Regions from separate parts of the Desulfovermiculus halophilus DSM 18834 genome, predicted to be linked through region 2. Evidence: predicted binding sites of a transcription regulator. Region 2 holds the regulator's gene; each other region holds the start of a gene.
The links. The regulator HrcA, encoded in region 2, represses chaperone genes, less so after heat shock. The targets are predictions, from matches to a motif close to TGTTAGCACTCNNNNNNNNNGAGTGCTAACA.
Positions count from the first base shown of each region.

Region 1: the regulator HrcA is predicted to act here: its motif matches at 5,150-5,180, upstream of groES (co-chaperone GroES).
Region 3: the regulator HrcA is predicted to act here: its motif matches at 4,015-4,045, upstream of groES (co-chaperone GroES).

Region 1 is NZ_JIAK01000006.1:60,298-67,149, forward strand. Features, by position in the region: gene N902_RS16100 (TRAP transporter permease) at 1-1,421, opposite strand, end outside; gene N902_RS16105 (TAXI family TRAP transporter solute-binding subunit) at 1,737-2,714, opposite strand; gene groL (chaperonin GroEL) at 3,109-4,755, opposite strand; gene groES (co-chaperone GroES) at 4,805-5,092, opposite strand; gene N902_RS0102840 (hypothetical protein) at 6,069-6,852, shown strand, end outside.
Region 2 is NZ_JIAK01000004.1:84,379-91,230, forward strand. Features, by position in the region: gene N902_RS0100435 (ABC transporter substrate-binding protein) at 1-15, opposite strand, end outside; gene dnaK (molecular chaperone DnaK) at 230-2,143, opposite strand; gene grpE (nucleotide exchange factor GrpE) at 2,222-2,845, opposite strand; gene hrcA (heat-inducible transcriptional repressor HrcA) at 2,926-3,960, opposite strand; gene gltA (NADPH-dependent glutamate synthase) at 4,315-5,727, opposite strand; gene N902_RS20045 (sulfide/dihydroorotate dehydrogenase-like FAD/NAD-binding protein) at 5,800-6,633, opposite strand.
Region 3 is NZ_JIAK01000010.1:96,399-103,250, reverse strand. Features, by position in the region: gene N902_RS16765 (MFS transporter) at 1-1,104, opposite strand, end outside; gene N902_RS0106635 (NifB/NifX family molybdenum-iron cluster-binding protein) at 1,208-1,537, opposite strand; gene N902_RS18665 (NfeD family protein) at 1,550-1,966, shown strand; gene groL (chaperonin GroEL) at 2,011-3,675, opposite strand; gene groES (co-chaperone GroES) at 3,699-3,989, opposite strand; gene N902_RS0106615 (4Fe-4S dicluster domain-containing protein) at 4,525-4,974, shown strand; gene N902_RS0106610 (aldehyde ferredoxin oxidoreductase family protein) at 4,967-6,823, shown strand.

The DNA.
Region 1 (6,852 bases), on a different contig from region 2:
CCGGTGAGGGTGATCACCCCGATGATGATTCCGCAGCAGGCGCAGGCCGCAGCGATGCCAGCCATGTTCCGGGCTCCGGATTCCAGGGCTCCCAGGATTTCATCCTTGGTCCGGTAGATAAAGAAATTTTTTTGCTTGTGCGTATACGCTTCGTAGGCCAGGTCCCTGGTTTCCTGGCGGATGCCCTTGCGTTTGGGGAAGGCCGCAAAGTGACGGAAGATATTGTTGCCCGCAATAACCGGCAAAGCGACGAGGATGGACCAGGTGGCCGAAGTGGTCGGGGTCCAGAACTCGATAAGCAAGAAATACAGCAGAGCGGCCAGGGGGATGAGATAGTACAGTCCGCTGACAAAGGTCTTGCCCAGGGCCGGGGTCTCCTCCTTGGTCAGTCCGCGGATGTTTTCCTTGACCGCCTCCAGGTGAACAATGGAGAAAATGGCCGTATAGGACAGCAGGGCCGGGATAATGGCGGCCGTGACCACCTCGTAATAGGAAATGCCCAGAAGCTCGGCCATGATAAAGGCGGCCGCACCCATGATCGGGGGCATGAGCTGCCCGTTTGTGGAGGCGGCCACCTCCACGGCGGCAGCGGTGTGGGGTTTAAAACCCACTTTTTTCATCAAGGGGATGGTCATGGATCCGGTGGTCACAGTGTTGGCGATGGACGATCCGGAGATTGAGCCCATGGCCCCGGAAGCCACGACTGCAGCCTTGGCCGGTCCGCCCCTGAACCTGCCCATACTGGCAAAGGACAGATCGATGAGATAATCCCCTGCGCCCATTTTTTCCAAAAACGCGCCGAAGAGGACGAACAGGAAGACAAATGTGGCCGAGACCCGCAGGGGGACTCCCCACAGCCCTTCTCCACTCATAAAGACATGGTCGATGATCCGGCTGATGCCGAACCCGCGATGGGCCAGGGTTCCCGGGATATGGGGGCCGATATAGGCATAGAAGAGAAAGATGAGGGTCAAGACCGGCAGGATGGGGGAGATGCTGCGCCGGGTGGCTTCCAGGATGAAGACGATGAGCGCTCCCCCGATGATCAGATCGTAGAGGGCCGGATTGCCCACGGAATAGGCGACGTGCTCATAATTGACGTAGACATAGAAGGAGGCGGCGGCTGCCAACAGGGCCAATGCGAAATCGTACACCGGGATTTTGCTCTGGCTGGTTTTCCGGACCAGGGGATAGTTCAGATAGCATAGGAGCATGGCAAAGCTCAGGTGGATGGACAGCTGCTTGGCCCCTGAGAGCTCGCCGAAAAAACCGGTGTAGAGCTGAAAGACGGACATGAAGACCGCAATCCACTTGACCAGATGCACGGCCGGACCTGCGGTCAATTGCCGTTCCTGCCCGCCGCCTTCCTGAGGTCCGGGGGGAGGAGAAGTATCCCTGGGGTTGCTTGGTGTGCCGGTCATAGTGGCCTGGGGTTAGAAGTCAGAAGTCAGAGATCAGACGTCAGACGTCAGAAGTCAGACGTCAGTAGACAGTAGCCAGTGGACAGTGGTCGATAAGAGGGAGTCGGGAAGAACAAGAGAACACCCCCCTTGGATTCCCCCCTCAAGGGGGGACAGTATGCGCTCAGTACGGGATATGAGATATGCAGCCAGGGTACCGGAAGAGGGCGAATAATCATTCGTCCCTAACAAGCCGAATCCTCGGCTTCACCCGATTTGTGACTCTCTCTTCCCGTCCACTGATTCCTGTCTCCTGTCCCCCGACCCCGACTTCCCTTATTCCTTAACCACCGCGACTTCCTTGAGGTATTTTTCCGCTCCTGGATGCAGGGGAAGAGTCATTCCGTCCAGAGCGTTTTCCACGCTGATGTCCTGGAACTTGGCGTGGGCCTCTTTGATCCTGTCCAGGTTGGTGTACATGGCCTTCATGATTTTATACACTAGGTCAGAATCCAGCTCCTTGCGGGCGGCCATGATGGCCATGACCGCGATGGTGGTGGAGTCTTCCTCCAGACCGGGATACGATCCGGCCGGGACCGGCTGCTGGGTATAGAACGGGTATTCATCCAGCAGCTGCTGGGCCTTGGGGCCGACAATATCCAGGACATCGATGTCCACCACAGTGGCGATGTCCTTGATGGCCGCCGCGCCCACAGCCACGGTGAAGAATGCGGCATCCAGACGGCCGTCTTTGATATAGTCCGCGGCCTGCCGGGCCTGGAGCTGCTCAGCCTGAAAATCGTCAAAGGATATGTCCCACGCGCTGAGGATCTGCTCGGCGTTGACCGTGGTCCCGGAGCCTATGGGCCCGACAGCCACCCGTTTGCCCTTGAGGTCGGCCACGGACTCGATTCCCGAGTCTTTGCGGACGATGATCTGGATATGCTCCGGATACAGGGAGGCGCAGCCCAAGAGATTCTTGACCGGGGTGTCGAACATGCCTTCCTTGCCGTTGTAGGCATAGGAGGCAACATCGTTTTGCAGGATGGCAAAGTCGGTGTTGCCGGAGGCAATCAGGTTGGCGTTGGCCACCGAAGCCCCGGAGGATTCTGCCGTGACCTTGATGTTGTCGTCTTTGAGGTTGTTGAATGCAATTCTGGATATGGCTCCAGCCATGGGGAAGTAGGCCCCGGTGACCCAGCCGGCGGCAATGGAAACGAACTGGCGCTCTGCGGCCTGGGCCTGACCGGTGTTGAGGGTGAAGACTGCGGCAAGGGCCAGGGACACGACGCAGATCACGCTTTTCTTGAACATCGCAAACCTCCTTGGAGCTAAGGTTGGAACTGGCTGCATGCAGGGCATGGAGATCGATGCGCGGGATGTCCCGGCCGGGCTCCTCCTCAAGGTTCTTTGTGGCGCTGAACACGGCGGGTCTGCACAGGATGCACCCGGTGGCCAGCCGAGGGGTGTGCATCCGAATAAACAGTTCCACGCCACATGGACAGCGTTTATATGGTTCTTCGACATAGCTTGTGGATTTTTGGAGTTTGCCATTGCTCAGGGCCAAAAAAAACATAGCTGCACTGCTGGAGGGTTAGGATACTTCGATTCCGTTAATAATCATAATTTGCACAAAATTTCAAGCCACAAAAAAAGGCCGGGGCTTTTGCCCCGGCCTTTATATGATCCAGATAAGGGAGTGCGCGGCTTAGTACATGCCGCCCATGCCTCCCATTCCGCCCATTCCGGGAGCTCCGCCCCCGCCTTTGTCCTTGTCTTCGGGCTTTTCGGCAATCGCCGCTTCTGTGGTCAGAAGCAGGGAGGCGATGGAGGCCGCGTTCTGCAAGGCAATCCTGGTCACCTTCTTGGGATCGATGACCCCGGACTTGATCAGGTCTTCGTACTCGCCGGTGGCGGCATTGAAGCCGTAGCCGTCCTTTTCGGTCTTGACCTTCTCCACGATGATGGAGCCTTCGAAGCCGGCGTTGACGCAGATCTGGCGCAGAGGCTCGGTTACGGCCTTGCGGATGATCTCCACCCCGGCCCGCTCGTCTTCGTCTGCGGGCTTAACGTTGTCCAGGCCCTTGAGGCAGCGGACCAGGGCCACGCCGCCGCCGGGGACAATGCCTTCCTCCACCGCGGCGCGGGTGGCGTTCAGGGCGTCTTCGACCCGGGCCTTCTTCTCCTTCATCTCGGTCTCGGTGGCTGCACCGACATTGATCACGGCCACGCCGCCGACGATCTTGGCCAGGCGCTCCTGCAGCTTTTCCCGGTCATAGTCGGAGGTGGTCTCCTCAATCTCGGTGCGGATCTGCTTGATCCGGGACTTGATGTCTTCGGACTTGCCGGCGCCGTCCACAATGGTGGTGTTTTCCTTGTCCACCACGATCCGTTTGGCCTGGCCCAGTTCGTTGACGGTCACATTTTCCAGCTTCACGCCCACGTCCTCGGAGATCATCTGCCCGCCGGTCAAAACGGCGATGTCCTGGAGCATGGCCTTGCGCCGCTCGCCAAAGCCGGGAGCCTTGACCGCGCTGACCTGCAGGGTGCCCCGGAGCTTGTTGACCACCAGGGTGGCCAGGGCTTCGCCCTCGATATCCTCGGCAATAATCAACAGCGGCTTGCTGGATTTGGCAACCTGTTCCAGGACCGGGAGGAGGTCCTTCATGTTGGAGATCTTTTTCTCGTGGATGAGGATCATGGCGTCCTCGAGCTCCACGGTCATCTTCTCCGAGTTGGTCACAAAGTAGGGGGAGAGGTAGCCGCGGTCGAACTGCATCCCTTCCACGATGTCCAGGGTGTTCTCCAGGCCCTTGGCTTCTTCCACAGTGATCACGCCTTCCTTGCCCACTTTGCTCATGGCGTCGGCGATCAGGTTGCCGATGGTGGCGTCGCTGTTGGCCGAGATGGTGCCCACCTGGGCGATTTCCTTTTCTTCCCGGGTGGTATGGGCAATATTGTTCAGCTCCTTGGTCACTGCTTCCACGGCCTTGTCGATGCCCCGCTTGATGGACATGGGATTTCTTTCGGCCGCGACCAGCTTCAGGCCCTCGGAAAAAATGGTCTGGGCCAGAATGGTGGCAGTAGTGGTTCCGTCGCCGGCGATATCGCTGGTCTTGCTGGCCACTTCCTTGACCATCTGGGCGCCCATGTTCTCGAACTTGTCCTCAAGCTCGATCTCCTTGGCCACGGTTACTCCGTCCTTGGTGATGGTCGGAGAGCCGAAGGACTTGTCGATAACCACGTTGCGTCCCTTGGGCCCAAGGGTGACCTTGACTGCATCGGCGAGCTTGTCCACGCCGCGCTTGAGCTCGTTGCGAGCCTGATTGCTGAAATGAATATCTTTTGCTGGCATATGCTCCTCCTTCCAGGGCGTATCTCAGGGTGAATGGGGTCTCGTATGCTTATTCGATGATAGCTACGATGTCGTCTTCGCGCATGACCAGATGCTCTTCGCCTTCGACCTTGATCTCAGTGCCGGCGTACTTGTTGAACATAACCTTGTCTCCGACCTTGACCGACATCTCCATGCGCTTTCCGTCGTCGCTCATTTTGCCGGGACCTACGGCCACGACTTCACCCCGGATGGGCTTTTCCTTGGCGGTATCCGGGATGATGATCCCGCCCTTGGTCTTTTCCTCTTCCTCCAGCCGCTTGACCAGTACTCGATCGTGCAGTGGCTTCAGCTTCATAGGTTCTGCCTCCAATGGTTCCGTTAAAATTGATTGTGTTTGTTTGCTTTCAGGCTGTGTTAGCACTCCTTGATGGTGAGTGCTAACAGGAGGCATAATAGTGATTAGGTGATGAAAATCAATAGAAAATTTGAGAGATTGTCAGCTAATTTCGTCTATTGCGCAAGTATAAATGGCAAGAGAATAATAATTCGAAAAAAAACACTGAAAAACGTTAAAAATCTCTTTTTTTCTTCTCTATCGATCCCGCCCACCTTGTTCCGGCTCCCGGCCACTGACCACTGACCACTGCCTACTGACGTCTGACCACCGACCACCGGCCCCCGGCTACTGCCCACTACTCTTCTCTCCGTCCCCCCTTGAGGGGGGCTCGGGGGTGTTTCTCTTTGCCCCCTGGATCACTTCTCCGTTCTGCTCCAAGAGGGCGAATGATTATTCGCCCCTACACCTCCTCCCAAATCCAGGCACCATTCCGCGGGCATTCCGCCTTCCACCGACCACTGCCTACTGACCACTGACCACTGACCACTGCCTACTGACGTCTGACCTCTGACGTCTGACCTCTGACTTCTGACCTCTGACTTCTGACTTCCGACGTCTGACCTCCGACGTCTGGCCCCCTCCCCAGCTATTGCCCACTACTCTTCTCTCCGTCCCCCTTGAGGGGGGCTCGGGGGGTGTTTCTCTTTGCCCCCTGGATCACTTCTCCGTTCTGCTCCAAGAGGGCGAATGATTATTCGCCCCTACACCTCCTCCCAAATCCAGGCACCATTCCGCGGGCATTCCGCCTTCCACCGACCACTGCCTACTGACCACTGACCACTGACCACTGCCTACTGACGTCTGACCTCTGACGTCTGACCTCTGACCACTGACTTCTGATCTCTTACCTCCGACCTCATCTCTCCCGACTTGACCGGCGGGCAGGGCATTGTCTACAAGGCGGGGACGTAGACCTCATCCCACGGAGAAGACAATGGAGCAGACAACCAGGATAGGATTTGCCGGCACGGATGCCCGGACCCTGCTTTCCGCGCTGGTGGTTTCAACAGCCAAAAGCGAGACCGCAACAGCTGCCTGCAAGGGCGTGGTCGTCCGGGGCACGTCCTCCATGCCCAGGCTGGCCGAACCGGATATGCTGAACTGGCCGGTGGAGTTCATCCCAGCGGAGGACACCTCGGTCCAGGCCTATGCCAGGGCAGCGATCCGGGCCATGCAGACCGGAGAGCTGGACTACCTTGTGCCCCTGCCCGAAGCCCTCTTGTTCGACGGCCTGGTCGATGAGCTGGAGGAGGCCGGATTGGGGGAGCGTATCGCCGGCTTACGACGGGATGGAGCATTCCTGGAGGCGGACAAGATCAAATGCAAGGAATTTTGCGCTCAGGCCGGCATTCCGGTTGCGGATTCCTGGTGGGAGGTGGATGCCCGGGACGCCCAAGCCGTGGTCCGGACCTGTCTGCAGGGCATTCACGAGCACGGCGGAGTGGTTTTGAAATTTCCCTACAGCGCCGGGGGGAAAGGGGCCAGAGTCGTCCTGAATACATGGGAGATCCAGGATGTGTATCAAAAGCTCCTGGATGACTACAAAAAAGAGTACAAGAAGATGTTCCGCAACCAGCCCTGGCCTCTGCTGATTGAGTCCCGGATGTCCGGGGTGGAGATCAGCTTCACCATTCTGGTGGACAGCGGCGGAAACTTTTGCATACTGCCCACGTCCATGGATTACCCGGAGCGTTTTGCCGGCCCTCCCGGGCCGGACA
Region 2 (6,852 bases):
GGTCAGTCTATGCATATATCCCACACCCAGCCTCCATGCATCAGATTGTCTTTTGCAGAGTTGTGGACCAGGTGCCAAAACGGAACCGGTCCTGTACGGCAAACGCTTTCTTTTCAAGCTCCATTCCCTGTGTCCAGAAGCCCAAAAAACAAAGGCCTGGCCCACTGTCTGGGCCAGGCCTTTGTATATAGAAAGGCGGACGTCGTGCTGTCAAGCACACCGCCTGGAATTACTTCTGTTCTGTATACTCGGCATCCACCACGTCTTCATCGTCCTGGGAGGTGCCTTCGGCCTGAGCTCCACCGGCTTCGGCCCCACCGGCCTGGGCTCCGCCCTGCTGGCTCTGCTGCTGATAGAGCTTTTCAGCCAGCTTGTGCGAAGCTTGGGACAGATCATCCGTGGCTTTCTTGATCGCCTCTTCGTCCTCACTGTCCATGACCTTGCGCAGCTCCTCGATCTTGCCCTCGATCTCGCTCTTGGTCTCGCCCTCCAGCTTGTCGCCCAGGTCGCGCATGGACTTTTCCGTGCTGTAGATCAAGGTATCGGCCTGGTTGCGGGCCTCGATGAGCTTTTTCTTCTTCTCGTCTTCTGCGGCATGGGACTCGGCATCCTTGACCATCTTTTCGATCTCATCCTCACTCAGGCCGCTGGAGGGCTGAATGCGGATAGACTGCTCTTTGCCCGTGCCCTGATCCTTGGCATTGACGTTGACGATCCCGTTGGCGTCGATATCGAAAGTGACCTCGATCTGAGGGACGCCCCGGGGTGCGGGCGGGATTCCTTCCAGATCGAACCGCCCCAGGCTCTTGTTGTCTCCGGCCATGGGCCGTTCGCCCTGCAGGACATGGATGGAGACCGAGGGCTGATTGTCCGAGGCCGTGGTGAAGACCTGGCTCTTTTTGGTCGGAATGGTGGTGTTCTTTTCAATAAGCTTGGTGAACACTCCGCCCATGGTCTCAATGCCCAGGGACAAGGGTGTTACGTCCAGAAGCAGGACGTCCTTGACGTCCCCGGCCAGGATGCCGCCCTGAATGGCTGCCCCCATGGCCACAACCTCGTCTGGGTTGACCCCCCTGTGCGGCTCGCGGTCGAAGAACTCCTTGACCTTCTGCTGGACCAGAGGCATCCGGGTCTGTCCGCCGACCAGGATGACCTCGTCGATCTCCTTGATGCCCAACCCGGCGTCTTCCAGAGCCTGCTTGCAGGGGCCAATGGTCCGGTCGACCAGGTCAGCGGTCAAGGACTCCAGCCTGGCTCGGCTGAACTTGATGTTCATGTGCTTGGGCCCGGCCTGGTCCGCAGTGATAAACGGCAGATTGATATCCGTCTGCATGGTGGAAGACAGCTCTTTCTTGGCCTTTTCCGCTGCTTCCTTCAGCCGTTGCATGGCCATTCGGTCCTGGCTGAGGTCGATGCCGTTCTCCCGCTTGAACTCGTCCACCAGGTCGTAGAGGATGGCCTGGTCAAAGTCCTCGCCGCCCAGGAACGTATCTCCGTTGGTGGCCTTGACTTCGACCACGTTGTCCCCGACCTCCAGAATGGAGATATCAAAGGTCCCGCCGCCCAGGTCAAAGACCGCGATCTTTTCATTGGATTTTTTGTCCAGCCCGTAGGCCAGGGAGGCGGCTGTGGGCTCGTTGATGATCCGTTTGACCTCAAGTCCGGCAATCCGCCCGGCGTCCTTGGTGGCCTGGCGCTGGCTGTCGTTGAAGTAGGCCGGCACAGTGATCACGGCCTCACTGACGCTCTCCCCGAGATACTCCTCGGCATCCTGCTTCAGCTTCTGCAGGATCATGGCCGAGATCTCCGGGGGACTGTACTTCTTGCCCTCCACCTCAACGAACGCATCGTTGTTGGAGCCTTCCACAATACTGTACGGGCTGTGTTTCTTCCACTTCTCGATCTCCGGGGCGTTGAAGTCCCGGCCCATGAGCCTCTTAATGGAGAACACAGTCCGTTCCGGATTGGTAACGGATTGGCGCTTGGCCAGCTCGCCGACCAGGCGTTCTTTATCCGTAAAGGCCACAATGGACGGCGTGGTCCGCCCGCCTTCTGGATTTGGTATGCACTTCGCTTCTTTGCCTTCCATGACATAGACACAGCTGTTGGTCGTGCCCAAGTCGATTCCGATAATCTTGCCCATAGGATTTCCTCCTCAATGCTTATATGCAAATCTTTGCTGTGTACAAATGTAAATCGTGATTCCGGGAAGTAAAGGGGGCTAGCTCTGTTTTTGGCAATTTTTGCTGACCATGACCTTTGCCGGGCGCACAACTCGATCCTTGTATGTGTATCCGGTCTGCATGACCTGGCAGACCTTGCCAGCTTCCAGATCCTCCCGCGGCTCCTCGGCCAGGGCCTCATGCCAGTTGGGATCAAAGGGCTCCCCTTCCGAGCATTGAATGGGTTCCAGCCCGTGTTTTTTCAGGGTATCCAAAAAGATCTGTATGGTCATGTCCACTCCCTGGACCAGATCCGAGCAGGCCTCGACTTTGCGCCCGTGGCCCACGGCCAGCTCCAGATTGTCCATAACCGGCAGCAGGTCCTCGATGATGTCCTGAGCCGCGAACTTGCAGTGCTGCTCTTTTTCCCTGGCCATGCGCTTGCGGTAGTTATCCGCATCTGCCCGGACCCGCTGCACCTCCTGGTCCATCTCCTGCTTTTGGGGGCAGGAGGGACAAACCCTTTCCTGGCACAGCTCCCAGAGCTGGTCATCGCTTATCTCCGGGACCTGATCTTCAGAGCCCTGCTCCTGTTGAGCCTGACTCTCCAGTTCTTCCTCAGCCCCAGAGTTCTCGGCGTCTTCAGGGCTGAACTCCGTGCTGCGCTCTGTATCCTTTGCCATTGATCTCCTCCTTGGACCACAATATCTGTCTTTTTTCGGCCGGCTGACCAGCCTGTGCACTCCTTTGCGGGCCGTTATCGCTAGGCGAAACGCGATTCAAGGAGATCACTAAGCATTTTGGCGATGGTGTCAACCATAGGCATCAGTCTGGAGTAATCCATGTGGATGGGCCCGATGGTTCCGACCACCCCCAGCTTCTGGCCCTGCACCTGATAGGGCGATGAAATCAGGCCCCATTGCCCCAGCTCCGGACCGTAGAACTCGGTCCCGAAGGTCACGATCAGGCCTTCGTTGGACGCCAGCTTATCCACCAGCTCCAGGAGGGATGACCGGTGTTCCAGAAACTCCAACAGATCCCGCATGCTGGAAACATCCTTGCCTTCAAGATGATCAAGCACATTCAGGGTTCCGTCCAGGAAGACCTCCCGGTCGTTGTTGTTTGCAAAGGCATCCCGGGCCAGGCTCAAGGCCTTGGCATACAGGGCGTTGAACCGGTTTTCCGCCTGCTCCATCTCCTGCAGGATGTCTTTTTTTATCTCTTCAATGGTTCGGTCCTGGAACTTTTCGTTCAGGTAGTTGGCGTATTTGACCAAGTCATCGGCCGTCACCTTCGGCTCAACCGGCAGGAGCTTGTTGTGCACCACTCCGCCGTTGAAGATGGCTATGGCCATGACCAGGCCTGTCCGGACCAGAACCAGGTCGATACGCTTGAGCCGGATCATGCTCCGTTTCGGCGCCACCGCCACCCCGACCTGGCTGGACTGGGCGGAAATCAGCTTGGATGCGTGCTCAAGGATGTTGGAAAACTCCAGGCCGGCCTGGCCCAACGCCTCCTTAATGTCCTGCTGGGTGTTCTCCGGCAATAGGGCCGGGCTGAGCACCGTGTCCACATAAAAGCGGAAGGCCTTGTCCGTGGGCACCCTGCCGGCCGAGGTATAGGGCTGATGCAGATACCCTTTCTCGGTCAGATCGGCCATGATATTGCGCATGCTGGCCGCACTCAGCTTCAATGTGGACTGCTTGGCCACGTACCTGGAGCCAACGGGCGCAGCGTGCTCGATATAGGCTTGAACGATAATACGCACAACCTCGATTTCCCGCGCTGTCAGTGTCATAAGAGCCTCGCTCTGCCTGGCTGGAATCATTTTCCGCCTGGAGTATGCCAGTGCGGAAGCATTTTAGCACTCTGCCAATGAGAGTGCTAAGCTGATAGCAAGTCGATACTCTCCTGTCAAGACGCAGGCAATGCATACGCCTGTCCCGGTTTGGGCCGAAACGCGCTCTGATCGCAGACAGTCAACATCCACAGGAGTTGCTGAGGCAGGTATGGGCACGAAGGAAGACGGTTGGCGGGATAAAGAACATTTCGCTCCCATTTGAAAAAAATGCGCCTGCAGGGGATCCCTGCAGGCGCACGGCATGAACAGCACTCCGGCACCCTCGGGTCAGCCGGATCCAGCCAGTCCCTGTTACCACCCGATGCTCAAGTAGTCGTGGATGGAATCCGAGGCCAGGCGTCCGGCTCCGGCGGCCAGGATAACGGTGGCCGCCCCGGTCACTATGTCCCCGCCGGCCCAGACCCCTTTCTTCATGGTCTTTCCGGTCTTGGGATCGGCCACAATATAGCCCCGCTTGTTCAGCTCCAGGTCATGGGTATTCCCTGTCAGCACCGGATTGGCTCCAGAGCCCACGGCAATGACCACCATATCGCAGGGCAGCTCAAACTCCGATCCGGACACGGGCTCCGGCCGCCTCCGGCCGGATTCATCGGGTTCACCCAGCTCCATCTGAATGCATTCCATGCCCTTGACCCATCCCTGATCATCGCCGATGAATCTGGTGGGATTGGTCAGGAGGTAGAACTCGATCCCCTCTTCCTCAGCGTGATGCACCTCGGCCTGTCTGGCCGGCAGCTCGTCCCTGGAACGGCGGTAGACGATGCGCACCCGATCCGCTCCCATGCGCATGGCGGTCCGGGCTGAGTCCATGGCCACATTCCCCCCGCCCAGGACCACGACCTCCTTGCCCTTGGCCAGCGGGGTGTCGTATTCCGGAAAGAGGTAGGCCTTCATCAGATTGGCCCGGGTCAGGTACTCGTTGGCGGAATAAATATTGATCAGATTCTCCCCCGGAACATTCAAAAACCTGGGCAGACCTGCACCCACACCGATAAACACGGCATCAAAACCCTGCTCGAACAGCTCGTCCACATCCACTGTCTTGCCCACCACTGTGTTGCACTGGATGTCTACCCCCAGACGTTCCAGGAAGTGAAGCTCAGAGGCCACAATTTCTTTGGGCAGCCTGAACTGCGGGATCCCGTAGACCAAAACCCCGCCTCCCTTGTGAAAGGCCTCGAAGACTGTCACCTCGTGCCCCTTGAGGATCAGGTCCCCGGCCACGGTCAGCCCGGCCGGACCGGATCCGACCACTGCCACCTTTTTGCCTGTGGACGCTTTTTTCGGCGGGAGCTCACCGCTGCCGTAATTGCGCTCGTAATCCGCGGCAAAGCGTTCCAGATTCCCGATGGCCACCGGCTGGCCCTTCTTGGCCAGGATGCACGAGCCTTCGCACTGGTCTTCCTGGGGACAGACCCGGCCGCAGACAGCGGGCAGGCTGTTTTTCTCCCAGATCTTGCGGATGGCCTTGGTAAAGTCGCCCTCCTGAATGTACTTGATGAAACCGGGTATATCGATGCTCACCGGACAGCCTTCAACGCAGGAGGGCTTCTTGCATTGCAGACACCGGGATGCTTCGGCCTTGGCCAGCTCCGGCGTGTACCCCGTCGGAACTTCGTCAAAATTGCGCTTGCGGATATTGGGGTCCTGCTCCGGCATGGCCTGACGGGGGAGCTTTTCCTTGGTATCCTTTCCTTGAGCCATTGTATCCTCCCGAGTAAGGGTATTGCGTACGACACAGCGTGAATGCGGACCAGACGTCACTGCGGCGGCTGATCAGCGCTGGCACTCGCACTTGTATTTGTCCATGGCCTGCTTCTCGAACTGGGTGTAGGCCTGCAGCCGGGTGGCCAGCTCGTTAAAGTCCACCTGATGCCCGTCGAACTCCGGTCCGTCCACACAGGCGAACCTGGTCTGATCCCCGACCGTTACCCGGCAGCATCCGCACATGCCGGTTCCATCCACCATGATGGAGTTCAAGCTGACCAGGGTCTTGACCTTGTACTGCTCAGTCATCTTGCAGACGAACTTCATCATGGGCACCGGGCCTATGCCCACCACCAGTCCAACATCCATGCTGTCCAGCATCTCTTTGAGCTTGTCGGTCACAAAGCCGTGATGGCCGTATGAGCCGTCGTCGGTGCACACGTGCAGGTCATGGGAGGCTGCTTTCATTTTGTCTTCCAGGATGAGCAGATCCTTGGTCCGGGACCCGATGATAGAGATAACGTGATTGCCGGCCTGCTTCAATGCCTTGGTTATGGGATGCATGACCGCCACCCCGGTTCCGCCGCCGACGCAGACAACGGTGCCCACATTTTCGATCTTGGTCGGCTTGCCCAACGGTCCGATGATGTCCAAAAAGCGTTCCCCGACCTTCATGTCCGCAAACAGGGCGGTCGACTTGCCCACTACTTGATAGATAATGGTCACCGTCCCCCGCTCCGGGTTCGTATCCGCCATGGTCAGAGGGATCCGCTCTCCAGTCTCGTTGGCCCGGAGGATGACAAACTGGCCCGGCAGGGCCTTGGCCGCGATCTGGGGCGCACTGAGCTCGTTGAGAACCACCGACCCTTGCGCCATCTCAGTCCGTTTCAAAATCTCGAACATAACAACCTCCGTCACGTGTTTTTTTCCGGCTCACAGGCCGCATGCGGGACATGGGCCCGCATCGTCGAAATCCTACTTGTATTCATGATATCCTGGTAGGCCAAAACAGGCCAGGTGTCAAAAAAAAAAAAAGACCTCCCGATTTAGGAGGCTATCAGTCCCGGCCACCCCACTTGCCGGCCGGCAACCACGCGTGCCGATGGGCCCTGGGGGGCAAAC
Region 3 (6,852 bases), on a different contig from region 2:
CAGGTTGATCCCGGTCATGGCCGTGGCGGACAGATGCCCGGGCATCCGTTCCTTGATGTGGGTGTACATGATCCCTCCGGTGCTTCCGGAGATCCCGAAAGCGGCGAACAGAAGGGCAAAAACCGGCCAGGAGGTATGGGCTGACTGCCAGGAGAGGCCAAACAGGGTGGCCCCCATGCCCAGCAAGCCAATCAGGATCACCCTCTTCCGGTGCTGGATCCGGTCGGACAGGGCTCCCCACAGCGGTCCGGCGGCAATGAAGGCCACGTTCAGGGCCAGGATGATATTCCCGGCCGTCATGGGAGACAGACCGATGCCCTGCATCAGATAGGGGCCGGCCCACAGGGTCTGAATCGCGGCAAATATCCCGTACCGGCAAAACGTGCCCACAGAGATGAACCAGTAGTCGCGGGTGCGGAAAAGTACGCCCAGCCCGCGGAGCAGCTCCGGCAGCCCCGGACTGTATCCCCGGTGCTCGCTCTGGGGTGGCCTGTCCCGGACCAGGAGGAAAAAGGCCAGGGTCAGGAGGGCGTGAACTGCGGCAATGACTGTAAACGTCCACCTCCAGCCCATTGCCTGGATCAGCACGACCAGGGGCGAGGAGGCCACAATGCTCCCGGCCGCACCTATGGAAAACAGGATGGTGCTCAAGGAGGCGAATTGGGCGGGGCTGAACCACAGGGTCAAAAGCTTGAACGGCCCCATGAGATTGCAGGCCATGCCCAGCCCCAGCATCCCCCTGGCCAGCACAGCCAGACCCAAGGTTTCGGCCCAGGCGAACAGCAGGGCCCCGGCCACACCGAACAGAGAAAGAACGCTCATGGTCAGCCGGGGACCGAACCGGTCCAGGGTCAGCCCCAGGGGGATCTGAACCAGGGCAAAGACATAAAAAAACGCCGCGGACAACAGGCTCAAATCCGAAGCATTCAGCCCTAAGTCCCGGATCAGGTCCGAGCTGATCACCGCAGTGGAGGCCCGGTAGAATTGGGACAGGAGAAAGAAGATAGAGGTCAGGGCAAAGACGGCCCAGCGGTTGGTAAAGGCAGTGGACATGGTTTTCGTGGTTCGCAGACGCCGGCTGTAGAACTGTAAGGTTTGCCGCAAAAGCTCATGAACACAACTCCATTTCTTGTGTCCAGGAGCCGTTTTCGCTCCCTGTCAACTGTCCTGTCCGCTCATTGAGCCTGAGACAATGCTGAACCTCGAGTTAAAGCGCCCGCAAAGTCCCGGCCAGGAAATCCTGCACCGCCTGCTGCACACTCTGGGCCTCACTGACATAGACCGGCATGTCCTTGCCCTGGAGATATGATACAGCCTTGGGGCCGATCTGGCTGGTTATCACCGCCCCGGCCTCTGTCTTGACCACATCCTGGGCTGCACGGGTCCCAGCCCCCCGGCCGGCGACCATGTTGTGTTCATTGGATATGGTCGTGATCTGTTCGGAGTCGGTATCGTACAAGACAAAGTACCTGCACCGGCCGAACCCGCTGAGGACATCGTCCAACCCCGTACCTTGACTGCTCAGTGCCAGTTTCATAATCCATCTCCTATGCTTAAAACCGGATGGTCCAAACGAACTGTAGTCACCTACACCCTGCTCCAGCTCCCAGGGGCCCTGCTCGTGGCTCTGGCGCTTGTGGTTGCCCACGCCCGGTTTGGGCTCCCGGCCGGGGCCGCATGGTCCATCCTCGTCCTGTGGATAGTCAAGGACAGCATTCTGTTTTTCTTTCTCTGGCCAGCCTACGACAAGCACAACACGGATGTCTACACCCTCATCGGCCGGCAGGCATCTGCTGCCACAGACCTCAGCCCCGGGGGGCGAGTGCGCCTCAGAGGGCAGACCTGGCCGGCCAGGGCAGAGCCCTCAAGCTGCCCCATTCCGGCGGGCAGCCGGGTTGAGATCCTGGACAGGGAGGGACTTGTGCTCATAGTCCGGCCGCTGAAAACAGAAAAAGCCGGGGCGTAACGCCCCGGCTTTGTGGCTTTTTGCGGCAGACGGTGGGAAAGGGCTTACATGCCCATGCCCATACCGCCCATTCCACCCATGCCGCCCATACCTGCGGCTCCGGCACCGGCTCCGCCTTGGTCGTTGTCTTCCGGCTTTTCAGCCAGGGCGGACTCGGTAGTCAACAGCAGGGAGGCGATGGAGGCCGCGTTCTGCAGGGCGCTGCGGGTGACCTTTTTGGGATCGATCACCCCGGCCTGGACCAGGTCCTCATATTCGCCTGTGGCCGCATTGAATCCGTACTCAGGCTTGGAGCTGCCCTTGACCTGCTCAACCACGATGGACCCTTCAAATCCGGCATTGGTGGCTATCTGGCGCAAAGGTGCAGCCAGGGCCTTGCGGACCACTTCCACTCCGGCCTTTTCATCCTCATCAGCGGCCTTGACTTCGTTCAGGGCGTCCTCGCAACGAGCCAAAGCCACACCGCCGCCGGCCAGGATACCTTCTTCCACCGCTGCCTTGGTGGCGTTCAGGGCGTCCTCAACCCGGGCTTTCTTTTCCTTCATCTCAGTTTCCGTAGCCGCGCCGACATTGATCACAGCCACTCCGCCGACCAGCTTGGCCAGACGTTCCTGCAGCTTCTCCCGGTCATAATCCGAGGTCGTGTCCTGGATCTCGGTCCGCAGCTGCTTGATCCGGGCCTTGATTTCCTGGGTGTCGCCCTGTCCGCCGACAATGGTTGTGTTTTCCTTGTCCACGGTAATCCGGTCGGCCTGACCCAGATCATTGAGGGTTATGTTCTCCAGGCTGTGCCCGGTATCCTCAGAAATAAGAGTGCCGCCGGTCAGCGCAGCGATATCCTGCAGCATGGCCTTGCGCCGTTCACCGAATCCAGGGGCCTTGACCGCGCATACCTGCAATACGCCCCGCAGCTTATTGACCACCAGGGTAGCCAGGGCCTCGCTCTCGATGTCCTCGGCGATGATCAAGAGCGGGCGGTTCTGCTGGCCGACTTGTTCCAGAATGGGAACCAAGTCTTTCATCACCGATATTTTCTTGTCGTAGATCAAAAGCAGGGGCTTTTCCAGCTCTGCGGTCATGGCTTCCTGATTGGTGACCAGGTAGGGGGAAAGATACCCGCGGTCGAACTGCATGCCTTCGACCACATCCAGGGTATTTTCCAGGCCCTTGGCCTCCTCCACTGTGATCACGCCTTCCTTGCCCACTTTGTTCATGGCTTCGGCGATCAGGTTGCCGACAGTGGCATCATTGTTGGCCGAGATGGTCCCAATCTGGGCGATTTCTTTCTCTTCTCTGGTGGAGTGGGCCATGGTGTCCAGTTTTTTGGTCACTTCCTGGACCGCTTTGTCGATACCCCGCTTGATGGACATGGGGTTCCGCTCGGCAGCCACCAGCTTGAGTCCTTCATTAAAAATGCAGTGGGCCAGGATGGTGGCGGTTGTGGTCCCGTCTCCAGCCATATCGCTGGTTTTGCTGGCCACCTCGTTGACCATCTGGGCACCCATGTTCTCGAACTTGTCTTCCAGCTCGATCTCCTTGGCCACGGTCACCCCATCCTTGGTGATGGTGGGGGAGCCAAAAGACTTTTCAATGACCACGTTCCGGCCCCTGGGGCCCAGGGTCACCCGAACCGCATCGCTTAACTTTTCCACACCCTGCTTCAGACCGTGCCGGGCGTTTTCTCCGAAATAAATATCCTTAGCCGGCATATGTACTCCTCCTTGTTCCCTGTTTACGATTCAACTTTGGCGATGATGTCTTCTTCCCGCATGACCAGATGATCTTCTCCCTCGATGGAGACCTCGGTTCCGGCAAATTTGCCGTACATAACCCGATCTCCGGGCTGAACAGACATCTCCATGCGCTGGCCCTGCTTGTCCAGCTTCCCCGGGCCGACAGCCACCACGTCGCCTTTCGTGGGGCGTTCCTTGGCGGTATCCGGGATGATGATTCCACCGGCTGACTTCTGCTCCTCTTCCACTTTCTTGATCACAACTCTGTCCTGGAGAGGCTTAAGAGTCATGGCAACCTCCTTATTGGCTTTGGTCTCTTAGCACTCACCACAAGCAAGTGCTAACAGATGGCCACCATATTCATCTCAGCTCTGAATACAAGGATTTATATATTCCATTACAAGAGATTTATATGATATACAAAGAATGAATAGATAGTTGCTCTCATTTTTTTCATATTTTGGCCTTTTGCTTGATTGTTGTACTATTTTAATCGGTGACCACTCGAAATCAGGTCCCATACAGAGCCACCCCGGTTCAGGTCCTGCGCAGGTCGGGCATATTCGATCCTGTTGGTACAGGTTGCAGCTATTCCCCGCAGTCGCGGACCTCAACAGAGGTTAACACAGTACGTAGCCAATCATGCCTCTCTGCCGGCGATACATTTCTGATGACGATCTTCATTTTTGCAACAGTTGATTAAACAACCAAGATTTTTCACATCTGACTTGACGGAAAAGAGTTTTATGGTAGTGTATATTGTTCTTATCAGTCAGGACATTCATCTTTTCAGTATAGGTTAACATTTTTTTCCAAGGGTATTTTATGACGCAGACGCTTCAATCAGCGAAAGGTTTGCGCCTGATCGCTCACTTCGATCTCTGCACCGGGTGCGAAATCTGCCAGCTGGTATGCTCCGAACGGCTCTTCGGAGGCTTCAATCCCAGACTGGCCGCCCTGCGCATCGAGCACAGGCGAGAAAATCTGGTCCACGAGCCCATCTTGTGCGAGCAGTGCCATAATCCGTTTTGCCAAAACGTCTGCCCGGTGCAGGCCATCAGCCTGGACGAGGACACCGGGGCCCGGGTCATCGATCCGGACACATGCATCGGCTGCGGGTTGTGCGCTTCCTATTGCCCGCGCCAAGTCATTGTCCAGGACAGGGAGAGCGGGAAGTCGGTCAAGTGCGATCTGTGCAACGGAGATCCATTGTGCGTGCGGGCCTGCCCCACCGGCGCTCTGGAGCTTATAGTGCAGGGAGGTGACCATGCCTAAGGCCTGGATGGGAAAATTCTTGTTTGTCGATCTTGGCTCTGGATCCTCCTGGACCCAGGAAGTGCCGGACTGGATGCGCTCAAAGCTCATGGGCGGCAAGGCGTTCGGAGCCAAGCTGCTCACCGACCTGACCCCTGCGGGCTGTGATCCGTTTGCTCCGGAGAACCCGCTTATGATCATGACCGGCCCCCTGACCGGGACCAGCGCTCCATCAATGCGCGGATGCGTGGTGACCAAGTCTCCGCTGACCGGAACCTTCCTGGACTCCTATTTCGGCGGCTACTTTTCTCCGGAGGTCAAATACGCGGGCTACGACGGGATCATCATTCTGGGCCAGGCCCAGGAACCGGTCTATCTGTGGATAGACGATGACCGGGTTGAAGTCCGACCCGCAGCCCACCTCTGGGGACAGGACGCTTTGGAAGCCAACGCAGCGGTCAAGAGCGAACTGAACGACGAGACCGTCAAGATCCTGAGCATCGGTCCCGCTGGAGAGAACCGGGTCCTGTACTCCCTGATCAGCTGCGAATACAACCGGCAGGCGGGCCGGGGCGGCGCCGGTGCGGTTATGGGGTCCAAGCACCTAAAGGCCATTGCTGTTCGCGGAACCAATACCGTGACCATCCATGACCCTGAGGCCTTTCGGGCCGCAGTGATCCAGGCCAACGCCGATCTGGAAAAATCCGAGGACGTCCAGGCCATGCGGGACGGGGGAACGGCTCCGGCTGTGGACTTTGCCAACGAGACCGGGCTCTTGCCCTCACGCAATTTTCAGGACGGATCCTTTGAAAAGGCCTCGAATTTGAGCGATATCGGCCAGTCCAAGCATCTGTGGCTGAACAGCGCCGCCTGCCTGGGCTGCCCCATCCGGTGCAGCAAGATGGGCGCGGTGCGTACCGGGAAATACGCCGGGTTTATCACCGACATCGTGGAATACGAGTCCGCAGCCCTGATGGGCTCGAATCTGGGCATTTCCGATGTCCGGGCCGTGGCCCACCTGGTCAAGCTCTGTGACCGGTTCGGCATGGACAGCATGTCCACCGGCGGAGTGATCGGCTTTGCCATGGAGGCCGGGGAACGAGGACTTCTCGAATCCCCGGACGGGATCAGCCTGGAGTTCGGCAACGTCCAGGCGGCCGAGTACCTGATCCGGTCCATCGCTTTTGTGGACAACGATCTGGGTAAACTCCTGGCTCAGGGTGTCAAACGAGCGGCTGCGGCCTTGGGCGGAGATGCATCAGCCTTTGCCCAGCACGTCAAAGGCCTGGAATCACCCGCCTGGGGCCCCCGGGGTGCAGCCGGAACCGGCTTGGCCTTCATGACCGCAGACCGCGGAGGCTGTCACCAGCGCGGGCTGCCCGCTCCTTTGGAAGTGACCGGGGGAGAATGGGAAGGCAAGCCGGTCCAGGCCCTGGCCGTGGAAGGCAAGGCCGATATGCTCATCCAGATGCAGAACTATCTGGCCGGGACCGATGCCCTGGTCAAATGCGATTTCGGTGGCTTCGGGGTTCAGCCGGAAACATACGCCGCACTGCTCAGCGCAGCCACTGGGGAGAGACATACAGCCGACGAATTCGACCGCCTCGGGGAACGAATCTGGAACCTGACCCGGAACTTCAACCTCCGGGAAGGCCTGAATCCAGCAGATGACACCCTGCCCAAACGATTCATGCAGGACCCCCTTCCCAGCGGGCCAAACAAGGGACACCGCTTCTCTGCCCAGGACATGGCCTTTATGCTCAAGGACTATTACTCCTTGCGGGGCTGGGACCAGGCCGGTCGCCCGACGGAAGAAACCCTGAAAAAAGTCGGGGTGCAGGATCTGCCGAAGTTTGAAAAGAGCAGTTAATACTCGTATCAGAGAAGAGTCAGCCTGTA